One region of the Eggerthella timonensis genome, then DNA from elsewhere that is predicted to be linked to it. Evidence: predicted binding sites of a transcription regulator. Region 1 holds the regulator's gene; the other holds the start of a gene.
What was found. Region 1 encodes HrcA, which represses chaperone genes, less so after heat shock. Its sites were predicted from a motif close to TNTTAGCANNCNNNNNNNNNGNNTGCTAANA; they were not measured.

Region 1 (9,117 bases):
GCGCCGCGTCCACCACCGCGATGCGCTCGCCCGGCGCCAGCCTGAGCACCCGGGCGTGCTTCGCGTCGTCGGCCTCGAGGCGCAGCGGGAACGCCGCGGCCTCCTCGTCGGCCAGCACCTGGTCGCGCAGGTAGAAATGCTGCAGGGACATCGCGGGTCCGCTAGTTGAACGCGTCGCGGAGCTTCTGGAGCGGGGTGCGCTCGTCGGCGACGTTCTCGCCCAGCTCCTCGGCCAGCTGCTCCAGCAGCTCGCGCTGCTTCTTCGTCACCTTCTTGGGCACCACCACGTTCACGTGCACGAACATGTCGCCGCGCGACTCGCTGCGGAACTTCGGCATGCCGAAGCCCTTCACGCGCACCACCTGCTCGTTCTGGCAGCCTTCGGGGATGCGCACCTGCACCTTCTCGCCCTCGAAGATGCCGTCGATCTCGATCTCGGCTCCGAGGGTGGCCTGCACGATGGACACGTTCGCCCGCGCGTGCAGGTTGTCGCCGTCGCGCTCGAAGAACTCATGCGGCTGGATGCGGCACGTGACGATGAGGTCGCCCGGGCGCGCGCCGTGCATGCCGGCCTCGCCGAAGCCGGACAGGCGCAGCTGCTGCGCGTCGCGGATGCCCACGGGCACCTCCACGGTGACGCGCTGGCGGTCGGGCACGCGGCCCTGGCCCTCGCACTCGGGACACGGGTTCTCGATGGTGTGGCCCGTGCCGCCGCAGGTCTTGCACGTGGTGGCCGTCTGCATGTCTCCGAGGAACGTGTGCTGGATGGTGACCACGCGGCCCTGCCCGTGGCAGTCGGGGCAGGTGACCTCGCGACCGTCGGGGCCGAGGCCCGAGCCCTCGCAGTCGGGGCACGGGGCGAGACGGTCGTAGACGATCTCCTTCTTCGCGCCGGCGGCCACTTCCTCGAGCGTCAGGCGCAGGCCCACGCCCATGTCGCGGCCCTCCTTGCGCATCGGCGTGCGGCCGGTCGCCTGCCCGCCGAAGAAGGAGCTGAAGATGTCGCCCATGCCGAAGCCGCCGCCGAAGAGGTCCTCGAAGTCGACGTAGCCGCCGCCCCCGTAGGGGCTGCCGCCGCCGGCCGCGCCCGGAATGGTGCCGAAGCGGTCGTATTGGGCGCGCTTCTGCGCGTCGGACAGCACGTCGTAGGCCTCGTTCAGCTCTTTGAACTGGTCTTCGGCATCGGGCGCCTTGTTCACGTCCGGATGAAGCTCGCGCGCGCGCCGACGGAACGCCTTCTTGATCTCGTCTTCGGTTGCCTCGCGGGACACGCCCAGAACTTCGTACAGATCCTTCGCCATCTTGCTTTCGAAACCTTTCCTCGAGGACGGCGCGTCCCGCGCCGCCGCCACATGTCGTTTATACGTCCTCCAGCGCCGCGCTCGCTATGCGCACCGCCTGGATCACCTTGGAATAGTCCATGCGCGTGGGCCCCACCACGGCCACGACGCCCGCCGATGCGCCGCGCCCGTAACGGCTGGCCACCACCGACACGCCCGCCAGCGCGGCCGCGTCGTTCTCGCGCCCGATGCGCACGCTGGGAACGCCCGCGCTTCGCCGGGCGGCGTCGTCGAGGATCTGCAGCAGCACGGTGTCGTCCTCGAGCACCTGCATGACGGGCAGCAGCGCCTGGGACTGGCTGAACTCGGGCTTCGTCAGAAGCGAGCTGACGCCCAGGCGATGGGTGCGCGACGCGTCGCCTTCCTGCAGGCACGACAGCACCTCGTCGAGGGCCATGCGCACGAGCGGGTCGCGGAACGCCTCGACCATGCCCTCGCCCAGGCCGTCCTCGATCTCCTGCAGGGACTTGCCGCCCATGACCTCGGAGAGGAAGCGCTGAACGCGGGCCAAGTCGTCGGGGGACACCTCTTCGGCGAACTCCATCTGGCGGTTGAACACCTGGCCGTCCTCGGTGACGAGCACCACGAGGGCGCACTGCGGGGACAGCGAGATGAGCGAGAGCTGCTTGATGTGCAGGTTCAGCACCGACGGCGCCAGCACGATGGACAGGCAGTCGGTGAGGCGGGTGAGCGCCGACGACGTCTGCTCGAGCAGCGCATCGAGCTCGCTCGCGCTGCGGCGCAGCTGGTCGACGACGGGCCGGTAGCGGTCGTCGTCGCCGGCGAGGTCGGAGGCGAGCAGGTTGTCGACGAACGCGCGGTAGCCGAAATCGGTCGGGATGCGCCCGGCAGACGTGTGCGGCTGCGTGATGTAGCCGCCGTCCTCGAGAACGGACAGCTCGTTGCGCACCGTGGCCGGGCTCACGCCCAGCTGATAGCGCTCCGTCAACGTGCGCGACCCCACGGGCAGAGCGCGCGCGACGTACTCTTCGATGAGGGCGCTCAGCACCCGTTGCCTTCGATCCGAAAGCACGCTCCTCCACCTACCTCTCTCTTACCGGTCTCTTGCCGGTCCGCGTTCCCCGAACCCGAACCCGAACCATAGTAACGCATCATATTAGCAGCCGAAAGCCGAGAGTGCTAACGACAGTCGCAAATTGTGGAGAAACTCGACGGTTACTGCACATGGGACGCGCGTGCCAGTCGCGCGCGCGGCACCCACGATCGCGTGCCGCCCGGAAGCCCTGCAGGCTCCCGGGCTATTCGCGACACGCGAATCGGCGCGTTTCAAGCAGTTTTTGCGTTTTGCGCGCATCGGAAGCGCGCTTTTCAGGGCAATCGCCGTACGCCACCTATGCGATCAGGGCTTATGTGCATAACGCAGCGCGAGCTTCGGGCAAAAACCGCCCGCATGCAAGCTTAAAACGCGCAAAACGCAAAAATTGCTTGCTTCCGGGCGATTCTCGCGCTGCCGTTCCCTCAATGCATGCACGGAGAAGGCGGGAGCGCGAAGGGCCTGGCCTAGGGCGCCAGGTCGAACAGCTCGCCGTACAGCTCGTTGCCGCAGAGCCAACCTCGCTCGGTGGGGCGCCAGCGGCCTTTCGCATGCTCGACGAGGCCGCGCTCCTCGAGGGCGGCCAAGGTCGCGGGCGCTTCGGGAAGCAGCTCGGCGGCCCGCGCGACGCGCTCGTCGGACACGCCGTCGGTCATGCGCATGCCCAGCATGAGGTCCTCGGCGGCCATCTGGCGCGGATCGAGGTCGTCGGTGACCGCGCCGTCCTTCACCCGCATGCGGCGCTCGGCGTTCTGCGTCATCGTGGCGGCCGAGCGGCCGAGCCCCAGGTAGGGCACGCCCGTCCAGTACGCGATGTTGTGGCGGCAGCGGTAGCCGGGGCGGGCGTAGCTCGCCACCTCGTAGCGCTCGAAGCCCGCCTCGGCCAGCACGCGCGCGGCGATCTCCATGTGCGCGGCCTCCACGTCGTCGTCGGGCTCCTCGAGCTCGCCCGCCAACACCGCGGCGTCGAAGGGCGTGTGCGGCTCGATGGTCAGCGGGTACACGCTCACGTGCGTCGCGCCGAGGCGCACCGCCTCGCGCACGCCGGCCTCGAAGCTCTCCGCGCTCTGCCCCGGGATGCCGCACATGAGGTCGAGGCTCACGTTGTCGAAGCGCGTGCGCGCCGCCTCGACGGCGCGGCGGGCGTCCTCGGAGGAATGCGCACGGCCGAGCGTGCGCAACACCTCGTCGTCGAAGCTCTGCACGCCGATGGACAGGCGGTTCACGCCGAGGGCCCAGATATCGCGCACCATGCGCTCGGTGAGGCTCTCGGGGTTCGCCTCCATCGTGCACTCCACCTCGGGCGTGAGGTGCATCGACAGCGACAGCGTGTACAGCAGCATCGACAGGCCCGCCAGGCCCACGTGGCTCGGGGTGCCGCCGCCGAGGTACACCGTCTCGAGCGCGCCCAGCTCGCCCTCCTTCGCCTTGCGGCGGATCTGCAGGCTGAGGTCCTCCACGTAGGCGTCGATCTCGGGGGAGCCGGCGGGCACGGCCGCCGTGGCGAAGTCGCAGTAGGCGCAGCGCTTCACGCAGAACGGCAGATGCAGGTAGAGCGCCTTGTACGGATCGTGCGGCATGCGCGCCTCGCTTCTCACTCGTGGGCTGCGCCGTGCGCGCAGGCGCACGCCAGCAGCTCGTCGAACACCTCGTCGAAATCCTCCACCGACACGCAGCCGTTGATCCGGCCGCGCGCGGCCGCGGCGCCCGGCAGCCCCGCCAGGTACCACATCGCGTGCTTGCGCATGCGCACGATGTTCTTGCCCTCGCGCGCGCCGAGGAGCCGCGCATGACGGCGCGCGAGCGCGATGCGCTCCTCGATGCCGGGAGCCTCGGGCTCGGGCTCTCCTGCAAGCGCGGCCTTGGCCTGCGCGAACAGCCATGGGTTGCCCTCGGCCCCGCGGGCGATCATCACGGCGTCGCAGCCCGTGCGCGCGACGAGGGCCACAGCGTCGGCGCCGCTCCTCACGTCGCCGTTGCCGATGACGGGCACGCTCACGGCCTCCTTCACCCGCGAGACGGCGTCCCATTCGGCGCTGCCGCGGTACAGCTGCTCGGCGTAGCGCCCGTGCACGGCCACGGCGCACGCCCCCGCGTCCTCCATGCGGCGCGCGAACGCGGGAGCGGTCTCAACGCCCTGCGCCCAACCGCGGCGGAACTTCACCGTGACGGGACAGCTCACAGCCCGCGCCACGGCGCGCACGATGGAGGCGGCCAGCTCCGGATCCTTCATGAGCGCCGAGCCGTCGCCCTTCGACACGATCTTGCGCGCGGGGCAGCCCATGTTGATGTCAAGGTAGGCCAGCGCCTCCCCCATCTCGCGCTCGATCCACGCGGCCTGGGCGGCCATCGTGTCGGGCTCGTGGCCGAACAGCTGGACGGCCACCTGGTCCTCCCCCGGCGCGAGGCGCAGCAGGTGCCGCGTCTTCTCGTTCGCGTAGGAAAGCCCCTTGGCCGACACCATCTCGGTGTAGGTGAGATCGGCGCCCTGCTCGCGGCAGAGCGCGCGGAAGGCCTCGTCGCTCACGCCCGCCATGGGGGCGAGCAGCAGGCGGTGTGTTTGGAAGAATTCGAACATGACTCATTTCCTCGCGGCTTCGGGTAGTTTTTGGCGGAAACCGCCCCTATTGGCAATCGGCTTCAGCGACTGCGGTTCTGTCGGGCAAGCCGAACAGGGACGATGGGAAAATCGATGCGACAGTTCGCGAAACCGAAGCCGGGACGCTTGCCAATAGAGGCGGTTTCCGCCGCAACGTCCCGCGGAGCGCGCCGTCGGATCCCAAGCCGCTCCAAGACGCGCGCCCCTATCCGACCCAGACGACGCCGCTCAGGCGCGCGTGCGAGCGCCCCTCGGCGGCCGCGTAGCCCAGCGCGCAGACGCCGTGCACGACGCTGCCGGCGGGAACGCCGAGCTCGTCGAGCTCGGCGCGCACGGCGGGCTCGTCGCAGACGCCCTGCAGCTGGTTGATCCACACGCTGCCGATGCCCAGCGAGTGCGCGGCCAGCATCATGTTCTCCATCGCGCAGCCGTCGTCCTCGCGGGCGAACGGCGCGTCGGCCGCGTGCGCGACGATCACGATGGCGCGGGGCGCGTACATGTCGTAGGCCGCGCGGCCGAGCGCGACGCGCACGGCCTCGGCCAGGCGCGCGATGCGGGCGCGGTCGTCCACGACGACGAACGTCCATTCCTGGCGGTTGTTGGCCGACGGGGCCCACTGCCCGCAGGACACGATGGCCTCGAGGTCCTCGCGCGCGACGGGCGCATCCTCGAAGGAGCGGATGGAGCGGCGCGACAGGATGGCGTCGATGACGGCGTTGGTCTTCATGGGAGGTCCTTTCCCCGGCGCCTTACGCGGCCAGGATGTCGATCATGTTGACGGCGGCGAACAGGAACAGCACCACGATGCCCACCACCGCCACGAGGCAGCCGCAGCCCAGCGCCAGCTTCGAGCCGCCCGATGTGGCGGCCTTGAGCTCGTCCTTCGCGGCCTTCTTCTCGTCGAACGGATCGTCCAGCCAGTCGAAATCGTCTTTGCGTGCCATACCTCACCTGCCCTTATGCTAGTCGTCCACCTTCAGGATGGCCATGAACGCTTCCTGCGGGACCTCGACGTTGCCGATGTTCTTCATGCGCTTCTTGCCGGCCTTCTGCTTCTCCAGCAGCTTGCGCTTGCGGCTGATGTCGCCGCCGTAGCACTTCGCCAGCACGTCCTTGCGCTTCGCCTTCACCGTCTCGCGGGCCAGCACGCGCCCGCCGATGGCGGCCTGGATGGGCACCTCGAACATCTGGCGCGGGATGATGCTGCGCAGCTTCTCCGTGAGGACGCGGCCGCGATCGTAGGCCTTGTCCTTGTGGATGATGAACGACAGCGCGTCCACCGGCTTGCCCGACAGCAGGATGTCCAGCTTCACCAGCTTCGAGGGCTTGTAGTCGTCGAAGTCGTAGTCGAGCGAGGCGTAGCCCTTCGTGTTGGACTTCAGCTTATCGAAATAGTCCATGATGAGCTCCGAGAGCGGGATCTCCCACAGCATCTCCACCGTCGTCGGGGACAGGTAGTTCATCGTGACGAAGGTGCCGCGGCGCGCCGTGGTCAGCTCCATGACCGCGCCCACGTAATCGGGCGGGATGAGGATCTTCGCCTTGAGGTAGGGCTCCTCGATGCGCTCGATCTCGCCGGGATCGGGCATCTCCTGGGGCGAGTGCAGGCTGATCATCTCGCCGCCGGCCCGGTACACGTGGTATTCCACGCTGGGCGCCGTGGCCAGCAGGTCGAGGCCGAACTCGCGCTCGAGGCGCTCCTTGATGACCTCCATGTGCAGCAGGCCGAGGAAGCCCACGCGGAAGCCGAAGCCGAGCGCATGCGATTTCTCGGGCTCCCAGGCCAGCGCCGGGTCGTTGAGCGACAGCTTCTCGAGCGCCTCCTTCAGCGGCTCGTACTGGTCGCCGTCGATGGGGAACAGGCCCGTGAACACCATCGGCTTGGCCTCGCGATAGCCCGGCAGCGGCTCCGACACGCCGCCCTTGACGGCGGTGATCGTGTCGCCCACCTTCACCTGGCGCACGTCCTTCAAGCCCGTGACCAGGTAGCCCACCTCTCCCACCGACAGCGTCGGCAGCGGCGTCTCGGCGGGGCGGCGCGCGCCCACCTCCTCCACGAGCACCTCGGTGCCCGTGGCCATCATGAGCACGCGATCACCCTTCTTCATGGAGCCGTCCACCACGCGCACGAGCGCCACCACGCCGCGGTACGGGTCGAAGTACGAGTCGAAGATGAGCGCGCGCAGAGGCGCGCCCGCGTCGCCCTCCGGGGCGGGGATGTTGTAGACCACGGCCTCCAGCAGATCGTGCACGCCGACGCCCGTCTTGCCCGAGGCGAGCACCGCGTCGTCGGCGGGGATGGCGAGGCCCTCCTCGATCTCCTCGCGTACGCGCTCGGGCTCGGCGGCGGGAAGGTCGATCTTGTTGATGAGCGGGACGATCTCGAGGTTCGCGTTCATGGCCATCATGGCGTTCGCCACGGTCTGCGCCTCGACGCCCTGGGTGGCGTCCACCACGAGCACGGCGCCCTCGCACGCGGCCAGCGAGCGGCTCACCTCGTAGGTGAAGTCCACGTGGCCCGGCGTGTCGATGAGGTTGAACTGGTAGGTCTGGCCGTCGTCGGCCGTGTAGTCCACGCGCACCGCCTGGCTTTTGATGGTGATGCCGCGCTCGCGCTCGATGTCCATGCTGTCAAGCAGCTGCGCCTGCATGTCGCGGCTGGCCACGGTGCCCGTGAGCTCGAGGATGCGGTCGGACAGCGTCGACTTGCCATGATCGATGTGCGCGATGATGGAGAAGTTGCGGATGAAGTTCGGATCGGTGGTCATAGCCTGTCTTTCACGTCGTGCGCGCTCGCAGGCGTGCGGGCGCTTCGGGGAAACGGAGCCTATTCTACCTCATTCGCGTGCGGCGCAGGGGGTTTTCGCACTACAGTTCCACGACGGCCTCCGCGTCGCTTGCCGAATCGACCCGCACGAGCCGCGCCCGGGCCGCGTCGCCGTCGTCCACGCAGAGCGCCCACAGGCCGTCGTCGAGCTCGACGACGGCCTCTCCCCCGCTCAGGGAGACCGTCTTCTCCTGGAGGGGCACGAAGCGCGCGCCGTCCTCGGACGTGAACAGGGGCTCGGCCACCGCGACGGCGCTCGCGCCGGAGGCTTTCACGCGCACCCGGGTCCCGCTCTGCGCGGTCCCAGCCGGATCCTCCGCGCGCTCGTAGGAGGGCTTCTCCTCGGAATGGCACGTCGCGCAGGCCTCGTTCCGGTCGATCACCTGGTGCTGCGACGCGTCGGAGCACCCGGCGAGCGCCGTTGCGGCGACGAGGGGCAGCGCGAGGGCGCGGATCGGCGAGCGGAGGGCGACATGGGGCATGGCAAGCTCCTTTTCCCAGGTTGATGGAGAATCGCGCACGATTTTCCATTTGTGCGTGAAAAAGCGGTCAACGTTTGCTATTCTATCGCATTGTGTATCCGGCACGTACGTTCGCGCGATGGTTTCATCGCCGATCTGCAGACGTGGCTGCGCTTTAAGATTCGTAGTGTCGGTGACCGATTGGTCCGCGAAACAGAGAAATCCCGCCTGTTTCACCATGCATCGAAGGCCGTCCGCCTGCGCGGGCGCGCCGCGCCCCTCGGGGCCCGCATGCGAGGCCGTCGTCACCGTGCCACCGCATCTCGAAACCGCAGCGCGCTTGCGCCGCCGGAGACGCACGGTATTCGATAGGTTTTCATATTGGAGGAACATCACCCATGGCGAACATCAAAAGCCAGAAGAAGCGCATCATCACCAACGAGAAGTCCCGCATGCGCAACCGCGCGGTCAAGAGCGAGCTCAAGACCGCGACCCGTCGCGTGAAGGACGCCGTCGCCGCCGGCAACGGTGCCGAGGCCTACGCCGCCGCGTGCGCCGCATGCCGCCTCATGGACAAGGCCGCCTCGAAGGGCGTCATCCACAAGAACCAGGCCGCGAACCGCAAGAGCGGCATCATGGCTCTGGCCAACACGGTTGCCACCGACGCCGACCGCGCCGCGTACGTGGCGCCGGCCAAGAAGGAGCAGAAGACCGGCTCCAAGAAGGCCGAGCGCAAGGCTGCGCGCGTCGCCGAGATGGAAGCCGTTTCCAAGGAGAAGGCCAAGCGCCGCGAGAAGCAGCTCAAGGAAGAGGCCGCCGCTCAGAAGCGCAAGGCC
Region 2 (9,117 bases), 1.1 Mb from region 1:
CACCTCGCGAACGAGGCGGGCATCGCGCCTGGGAAGTTCGACATCGTCTCGCAGGACGAGATGCTGCGCGCCGGCAACGAGATCGACGACACGATGACGCTGCTGCTGGCGGGCATCGCGGGCATATCGCTCGTGGTGGCGGGCATCGGCGTGATGAACGTGATGCTGGTGTCGGTGACCGAGCGCACGCGCGAGATCGGCATCAAGAAGGCCCTCGGCGCCCGTCGTTCGGACATCCTCGCGCAGTTTTTGCTGGAGGCGCTCATGATCAGCGTGGTGGGCGGTGCGATCGGCATCGCTGCCGGCCTCGCGCTCGGGCTGCTCGCCACCACGGTGGGGCTCGCGTTCGTCGCGTCGTGGGACGTGGTTGGGATCGCGGTGGCGGCCAGCACGGCCATCGGCCTCGTCTTCGGCATCTTCCCCGCCTACCGCGCCTCCGCCAAGAACCCCATCGAGGCTCTGCGCTCGGAGTAGAGCCCGCATCGGCTCGATGCGGTCTCGGCTTCATGGGAATGCTCGCTCGTGGCGGAAAGCAGCGACGAATTCGTCGCTTTCCGCCACGAGCTCAAGACCGATTGCAATACGGTAATGAATTCGGAATTTTTCTACGATATATTACCGGCTCGTGGGGTTTCCTGTCCGAAATCCGTATTTCGACCGCCTGATGGCCGGTTTTCGAGCCGGAATCGACCGGTTTCCGCACCTTCGGGAACGATTTCGGCCCCCGCCCGCTCATTACGGTAAAATATCGAAAACTTCTCTCGATTTTATTACCGTATTCCAAGAAAAGGACGCAGTACGATCTTCCAGAGGTCGTACGCAGTACGATCTTCCAGGGGTCGCTTCGAAGGTGTTAAGCCGAGCTGGGGAACGGAAGGGCGTGCCCCAGCGCATTGTCGTGCGTGACGCACGAGGGGCCTTCGAGCGACGAGGGCAACGAAAAAGGCCAGCGAATCGCTGGCCTTGTTTTTCCTGGTCGGGTTGACAGGATTTGAACCTGCGGCCTCTGCGTCCCGAACGCAGCGCTCTACCAAGCTGAGCCACAACCCGATGTGCTGCTTCAAGCAGCGACGGATATGATAGCACAACGAATTGAAAAGCAAAAGAAATTACCCCGACATTTTCTCATTCGTCGGTTTTTCCGATGCGGAGCATGATTGCATAGCCCGCCAGCCTGTCGGGCTATGCCGTGAAAGGCCTATCGGTGGAGATGCCATGGAAAGGGATTTATCACCTCATTTTCTTTTACCTTTTGTAACATTGTGCTATCATAACCGTCGCTGCGAAAGCAGTTGTTTGGTTGCTAAAGGGGATGGGGAAACATCCCTTTTTTGCATAGGCATGTTACCCTGGCAGCGCTGGGGTGGGCGAGGCTGCGAGAGGCGCGCTTCGCACGAGCAACTTGGAGGAACGTATGAAAATCCTGGGAATGGGAATGCCTGAGCTTCTCATCATTCTCGCGGTAATCCTGCTCATCTTCGGGCCGAAGAACCTCCCGAAGCTCGGTGGCGCCATCGGCAAGACCGTCAAGAATCTTCGCGAAGGCATGGGCGGCGGCGATAAGAACATCGAAGAAGCCGATGACGAGGAAGAAGTGATCGAAGAGGTCGAGGAGCCCGTCAAGAAGACGACCACGGCCAAGAAGACGACGACCGCGGCTAAGAAAAAAGCCGAGTAGATTCTCATTCGTCTGGTTCGCGGTATGTGTAGACGCTCGGCGCCCTGCACATACCGCTTTTTTCATATCAGGTATCGGTAAGCACGCTTGACGACGAGCGTGCATGTTTTTGTAATTGGACAGGTGAGCATTCATGGCAGACAGCAACTTCATCCTCACGCAAGAAGGCAAGGACAAGCTCGAGGAGGAGCTTCACTTCCTCGAAACCGAGAAGCGCGCCGAAATCGGCGAGCGCATCAAGGTGGCGCGCGAGTTCGGCGACATCTCGGAGAACTCCGAGTACGACGACGCTAAGAACGAGCAGGGCATGATGGAGGCGCGCATCGCCGAGATCAGCCGCATCCTGTCCGAGGCGACGGTGGTCAACGCCCCGAAGCGCTCGAACAGCGTGCACATCGGCTCGACCGTGACCGTCGACATGGGCGGCCGCGAGCGCGTGTTCACCATCGTGGGCGGCGCGGAGAGCGATGCCGCCGCCGGCAAGATCTCCAACGAGTCCCCGGTGGGATCGGTGCTGCTGGGCCACAAGAAGGGCGACGTGGTGGAGACCACGGGCCCGACCGGCCGCCAGATCACCATGACCATCCTGAAGCTGGAGCACTAGGCGGCGGGTGGCTGGCTCTCGCCGGCACGCTTCACCGACGCTTCAGGAGGCCGGGGCTCCGCGCCTCGGCCTTCCTTGACTTACTACGCCAACCTGTGATTTCGAGGACAACCAATGAGCGACACCATCGACACCACCGAGCAGATCATCGAAGACGACCCCATCGCGGTGCGCCGCGCCAAGCGCGAGGCGCTCATGGCGGCGGGCAAGGACCCGTACGGCCACGCGTTCGCGTACTCGCACCACCTGGCCGACCTGGTCGAGCGCTACGCCGACCTCGAGGACGGCGCGTCCACCGAGGACGAGGTGAAGGTTGCGGGCCGCGTCATGGCGAAGCGCGACCAGGGCAAGCTCGCCTTCCTCGAGCTGCGCGACTCGACGGGCGACATGCAGCTGTTCTGCCGCATCAACGCGCTGGGCGAGGAAGCGTTTGCCGAGCTCAAGGACCTCGACGTGGGCGACTGGATCGGCGTCGAGGGCACGATGATGCGCACGAAGCGCGGGCAGCTGTCCGTGTCCGTGGCATCGTTCGAGCTGCTGTCCAAGAGCCTGCGCCCCCTGCCCGAGAAGTTCCACGGCCTGGCCGACAAGGAGACGCGCTACCGCCAGCGCTACGTCGACCTCGTCATGAACCGCGAGGTGCGCGACACGTTCGAGAAGCGCTTCAAGGTGGTCTCCGCCATCCGCCGCTACATGGAGGATCACGGCTACTACGAGGTTGAGACGCCCATCCTGCATCCCATCCTCGGCGGCGCGAACGCGCGTCCCTTCGTCACGCACCACAACGCGCTCGACAAGGACTTCTACCTGCGCATCGCAACCGAGCTGCACCTCAAGCGCCTGCTGGTGGGCGGCTTCGAGAAGGTGTTCGAGATCGGGCGTCAGTTCCGCAACGAGGGCATGGACCCCTATCACAATCCCGAGTTCACCACGATGGAGTTCTACCAGGCGTTCAGCGACCTCGAGGGCATGATGGAGCTCACGCAGGGCGTCGTCCAGGCAGCCGCGCAGGCTTCCTGCGGCACGCTCCAGGTCGAGTACCAGGGCGAGAAGATCGACCTGAGCGGCTCGTGGCGCCGCGCGACCATGATCGAGCTGGCCAGCGAGGGCGCGGGCGAGGACGTGAGCTTCGCGCGCACCCGCGACGAGTTGGTTGCCATCCTCGAGCGCAACGGCGGCCATGCCGAGGACGCATGGGGCAAGGGCAAGCTCATCTGCGAGATCTTCGAGGCGGTTGCCGAGGAGAAGCTCATCCAGCCGACGTTCGTGACGGAGCATCCGATCGAGGTGTCGCCGCTGGCCAAGAAGAAGGCCGGCGACCCGAACCTCACCGAGCGCTTCGAGCTGTTCATCTGCGGCCACGAGTACGCCAACGCCTTCGGCGAGCTGAACGACCCGGTCGATCAGGCCGAGCGCTTCCGCGCGCAGGTGGAGGCGAAGGACCTCGGCGACGACGAGGCCATGGGCTACGACGACGACTACGTGCGCGCGCTCGAGTACGGCATGCCCCCGGCGGGCGGCTGCGGCATCGGCATCGACCGCCTGGTCATGCTGCTTACCGACGCCCCGTCCATCCGCGACGTGCTGCTGTTCCCCCACATGAGAGACGAGGCTCCGGCCGGCGGGCGTCCGCGCGCCGCAGCGCCGGTCGCTGCTGCGGAGGCCTCTGCGGCCGCCCCCATCGACTTCTCGAAGGTGGTCGTCGAGCCGCTGTTCGCCGACGAGGTCGATTTCGACACGTTCAGCAAATCGGACTTCCGCGCCGTGAAGGTGAAGGAGTGCGTGGCCGTTCCCAAGAGCAAGAAGCTGCTGCAGTTCACGCTCGACGACGGCACGGGCGCCGAGCGCGTCATCCTGTCCGGCATCCACGCCTACTACGAGCCGGAGGAGCTGGTGGGTCGCACGCTCATCGCCATCACCAACCTGCCGCCGCGCAAGATGATGGGCGTCGAATCGTGCGGCATGCTGCTGTCGGCCATCCACGAGGAGCCGGGCGAGGACGGCCAGCCCGAGGAGCGCCTCAACCTCCTGATGGTGGACGAGCGCATCCCTGCCGGCGCGAAGCTGTACTAGGCGACAGCGCCGCGTCCAACGAAAGCGTTTCCAGAAAATGGCCGCCCGCGCGCAAGCGTTGGGCGGCTTTCTGCATTGATCGACGAATGCCGGCTCTCGGCGATGCTTTTCTGGCGTTTGGACGGATCCAGGTGGTCTAGTGCACGCGAACGTCGGTCTGGTGGCAGTTTATGACGGATATCCGCCTTTAGGTGGGACGATTGGCGGAGCGTTCCCCGTATGCCATGGGAAAACGCCTGGTCGAGAAGTGCCTTCTCGTCGTCTAGCGACAGAAGCAGGAAAGTGATCGCGGTTTTCCGTCAGAACCCGCCACGAGGTTGCGCTTGGCTTCCATAGAGGAATGAGGCGAGAGAACGCTCACGTGAGCAGCTCGCGGCGGAGGGCGAACTGACGTGCGGAGTAATCGGTGCAGGACGGCCTGATCCTCGTTCCAAGATGCTTGGCCACCGTTCGGGCGAAGCGGTTGTACTCCTGGAAGTCGGAAACCTGCTTCCACGTAGCGGTCACTACGGTGAAGCCGAGCGTCTCCAGCGCGTTCTTGCGAGAAGCGTCTTCGGCAATGCGCTCCGCACCGGTGTGGCAGAGCGTGCTGTCGTATTCGACGGCCACGTGCTTGTCGGGCCAGAGCAGGTCGCAGCGCAGTGATGAGCGGTCGGTAGCCCAGCGACTTCGCGGAGGGATGGGGATGACGGCGTTCATGGCCGGATGGCGGATTTTGCTGCCGCCGCGCAGGTAAGGAAGCGTCAAAAGCTCGGCGAGCGTCGATTCGCGTGGAGAAGCGGATCCTCTCAGGATGTGAGGCAGGAGCGATCGGGCTGTCTTTATCCCGCGAACGCCTTCGGCCTTGCGAAAGTACGCGGCAAGCTTTTCCGGCGTGGTGAGGGGGATTCGGGTCCTCACTCCGTACGGTTGGCTGTCGTCGGGTGCGAACGTGCCGCAGAATTCGTATCCGAGGTGCACTGTCCGAGAAAAGCACCACAACTGCGCCATATGGACGAGCGTCAGTTCAGGGCAGGTGACAAAAAGAGGATCATCGTGTTCGGGAAGCGTGAACCTGCGTAACGAGCCAGCAGGGAGCGTGCGCATGCTGTGAACCGCAACCGAAGCGTTGGGATGACGATCTTCGAGCGCGAGGACGTGAACGGGCGTGGACAGCATGCCGTTCCGCACAAGCCAATGATCGGTCATTTCGCGGGAAGACGGTGCGACGGTTGGCAACCCTCGCTGGCGGCATAGATCGCGCGCCGATCCGGAATCGCTCAATGCCGAACGCCAGAATTCGAGAGCGGATATGTGCGAGATGACCGTTTTCATGGCGAGAGTGTAACATGGAATAACGCCAGGTAAAGAGACGATTTTCGCGCGTTGGATCCACGTGGAATTCGCGCTGGATCGGCGTTGGGATCGTGCTAGAACGACGTTGGAGCCATGCTGGGACGGCGTTGGAAGCACGCTGGAATCGCGTGGCTTTTGTCCAGATGCCCGACGCGGATGGGCGTTTGTCAAGCCAGCGACGTGCGATGGCAGATTTTGACGGAAAACCGCCATCGTGCGACTTTGCGGCTTCGCCCCCGGATTCTTATTGCAGCATCGCCGCAGATCAGCTGAGCGTCACCAAAGGGGTCGGAAAATCCGCTCTCGAAGGACCCCGTCCAAAGGCGGTTTTCCGTAAAAACCTGCCGTCAACGGTCGCGCGGCGCGCAGCGCTCGCTCGGCGTGCAGCGCTCGCCCGGCGCGCAGCGCTCGCCCGGCGCGCAGCGCTCGCCCGAACCGTGCGCCCGTCTGCGCATAGGGAATGCGCTCGCCCGAACCGTGCGCCCTTCTGCGCTCGCGCACGTTTCGAATCTTTGTCGAAAGCGAGCACGTTTGGAGGCATCGGGCGGCAGGGCCGTGTGCGAGCGGGTGTCATGGTAGGATGAACCGGTCGCTGCGCTGACGCAGCTTGTGGAGCGAGCGTGTGCGGCTATATGCGGTATTGGCACTCTCAATACAAGAGTGCTAAGATGGCACGGAACCATACGATAGACTCTGCGAGAATAGAGGCTAGCATGTCATTTGAGAAATTCACGGACAAAGCGCGCAAGGTGCTTGTCCTGGCGCAAGACGAGGCGCGATCGCTTCATCAGCCCTACGTGGGCACCGAGCACATCCTGCTCGGCCTCATACAGGAGAAGGACGGTCTGGCCGCCCAGGCTCTCGACCGCCTCAACGTGAAGTACGACGCCGTCGTGCAGGCCATCCGCCAGGTCGTCGCCATCGACGAGGACACCGACGTGTCCGGCCACCTGTCGTTCACGCCGCGCGTGAAGCGCGTGCTGGAGAACAGCCTGCGCGAGGCCATGCAGATGGGACAATCCTACATCTCAACCGAGCATTTGCTGCTCGGCATCGTGCGCGAGGGCGACGGCACCGCGCTCGAGGTGCTCACGCGCCTCGGCGTGACCGGCGACGACGTGCGCGGCGCGCTCAACGACCTGGTGGGGCAGAGCCCCGTGTACGCCGGGCGCAACCCCTTCGATCCGAACGCCGGATCGTCGGACAGCGTGCTGAAGGAGTTCGGCACCGACCTTACGCAGAAGGCGCGCGACGGCAAGCTCGATCCGGTCATCGGCCGCGCGGGCGAGATCGAGCGCGTCATGCAGGTGCTTTCGCGCCGTCAGAAGAACAACCCGCTGCTCATCGGCGAGCCGGGCGTGGGCAAGACGGCCGTGGCCGAGGGCCTGGCCCAGCTCATCGTGTCGAACCAGGTGCCCGACATCCTGCGGGGCAAGCGCCTGTTCACGCTCGACGTGAGCGCGCTCGTGGCGGGCTCCAAGTACCGCGGCGAGTTCGAGGAGCGCCTGAAGAAGTGCATCAAGGAGGTGCAGGACGCGGGCGACATCATCCTGTTCATCGACGAGATCCACACGCTGATCGGCGCAGGCTCGGCCGAGGGCTCCATCGACGCGGCCGCCATCCTGAAGCCGCCGCTGTCCCGCGGCGAGATACAGGTGGTGGGCGCCACCACCATCGACGAGTACCGCAAGCACCTCGAGAAGGACTCCGCGCTCGAGCGCCGCTTCCAGCCCATCACCGTGGGCGAGCCGAACGAGGAGCAGGCGCTGCGCATCATGGAGGGCCTGCGCGACCGCTACGAAGCGCATCACCAGGTGCATTTCACCGACGAGGCGCTGCAGGCCGCCGTCGCGCTATCCAGCCGCTACATCCAGGACCGCTTCCTGCCCGACAAGGCCATCGACGTGCTGGACGAGGCGGGCGCGCGCATGCGCATCCGTAACATGACCCTGCCCAAGGAGCTGCGCGAGCTCGACGAGGAGCTGCGCAAGATCCGGGGCGAGAAGGACGGCGCCATCGCCGCCCAGGACTTCGAGCGCGCCGCCCAGCTGCGCGACGAGGAGTCGACGCTCAAGGCCAAGCGCGTCGAGGCCGAGAAGAAGTGGGAGGAGGACGCCCAGAAGTCCGTCCACCAGGTCACCGTCGAGGACATCGCCGACGTGGTGTCCATGACCACGGGCGTGCCCGTGTCGAACCTCACCGAGGCCGAGACCGAGAAGCTGTTGCGCATGGAAAGCGTGCTGCACGAGCGCGTCATCGGCCAGGAAGAGGCCGTCACGGCGCTGTCGAAGGCCATCCGCCGTTCGCGCTCGGGCCTCAAGGACCCGCGTCGTCCCGCCGGCTCCTTCATCTTCCTGGGCCCCTCGGGCGTGGGCAAGACGGAGCTGTCGAAGGCGCTGGCCGAGTTCCTGTTCAACTCCGAGGACGCGCTCTTGTCCTTCGACATGTCCGAGTACATGGAGAAGCACTCGGTGTCGCGCCTCGTGGGCTCGCCTCCGGGCTACGTGGGCTTCGACGAGGGCGGCCAGCTGACGAAGGCCGTGCGCCAGCGCCCCTACTCGGTCGTGCTGTTCGACGAGATCGAGAAGGCGCACCCCGACGTGTTCAACATCCTGCTCCAGATCCTGGAGGAGGGCCGCTTGACCGACGCCCAGGGCCGCACGGTGGACTTCCGCAACGCGGTCATCATCATGACCTCGAACGTGGGCGCCCGCGAAATCGCGCAGCCCACCACGCTGGGCTTCTCCACCGAGGAGCACGCGGGGCTGTCCGACAAGGAGATCAAGAGCCGCGTCATGGCCGAGATGAAGAAGCTGTTCAGGCCTGAGTTCCTGAACCGCATCGACGAGATCATCGTGTTCAAGTCCCTGAACGACGAGCAGATCGCCGAGATCGTCAAGCTCATGGTGGCCGATTTGCGCGAGCGCTTGATCGAGCAGAACATGTCCATCAACCTGACCGAGGCGGCATGCAAGCTCGTCGCCAAGGAGGGCACCGACGCCACGTTCGGCGCTCGCCCGCTGCGCCGCGCCATCCAGCGTCTGCTGGAGGATCCGCTGTCCGAGGAGATCCTGGAAGGGAAGTGGACGAGCGGCTCGGTCATCGACGTCGATGCCGTGGACGGCGAGCTCGTGTTCACCGCCGGCTCGGGCTCCATCCCGGCGCCGCGCAAGCGCGACAGCATCGCGCGCGAAGCCGAGCTCTTGCTGACGAACTACGATCTGGGCCATGCCGGCGTGAGCTCCGGCGGCTCGGTGAGCGGCGGCGCGGCCGACTAGCCCCGCCTCTGAGAGCGCCCCTGTTCCTTGGGTTCGAATCCGAAGCCCGGGGAGCAGGGGTTTCTTGTGTCCTGGGCTCACATTTGTCGTATACTAGGCACGTCGCAAGCCGACCGAAGGCGGCCATGCCGACGTGCGGCGCGGCAGGG

Region 2: the regulator HrcA is predicted to act here: its motif matches at 6,329-6,359, upstream of C1A15_RS06245 (ATP-dependent Clp protease ATP-binding subunit).

The regions. Positions count from the first base shown of each region.
Region 1 covers NZ_FXXA01000002.1:2,556,140-2,565,256, forward strand. The annotation lists gene C1A15_RS10685 (RsmE family RNA methyltransferase) at 1-151, opposite strand, end outside; gene dnaJ (molecular chaperone DnaJ) at 162-1,301, opposite strand; gene hrcA (heat-inducible transcriptional repressor HrcA) at 1,360-2,373, opposite strand; gene hemW (radical SAM family heme chaperone HemW) at 2,862-3,974, opposite strand; gene dusB (tRNA dihydrouridine synthase DusB) at 3,989-4,972, opposite strand; gene C1A15_RS10710 (nitroreductase family protein) at 5,199-5,720, opposite strand; gene C1A15_RS10715 (hypothetical protein) at 5,743-5,937, opposite strand; gene lepA (translation elongation factor 4) at 5,956-7,761, opposite strand; gene C1A15_RS10725 (hypothetical protein) at 7,862-8,302, opposite strand; gene rpsT (30S ribosomal protein S20) at 8,680-9,117, shown strand, end outside.
Region 2 covers NZ_FXXA01000002.1:1,505,350-1,514,466, forward strand. The annotation lists gene C1A15_RS06215 (ABC transporter permease) at 1-474, shown strand, start outside; tRNA gene C1A15_RS06220 (tRNA-Pro) at 974-1,050, opposite strand; gene tatA (twin-arginine translocase TatA/TatE family subunit) at 1,415-1,678, shown strand; gene greA (transcription elongation factor GreA) at 1,812-2,282, shown strand; gene lysS (lysine--tRNA ligase) at 2,397-4,355, shown strand; gene C1A15_RS06240 (hypothetical protein) at 4,713-5,669, opposite strand; gene C1A15_RS06245 (ATP-dependent Clp protease ATP-binding subunit) at 6,404-8,968, shown strand.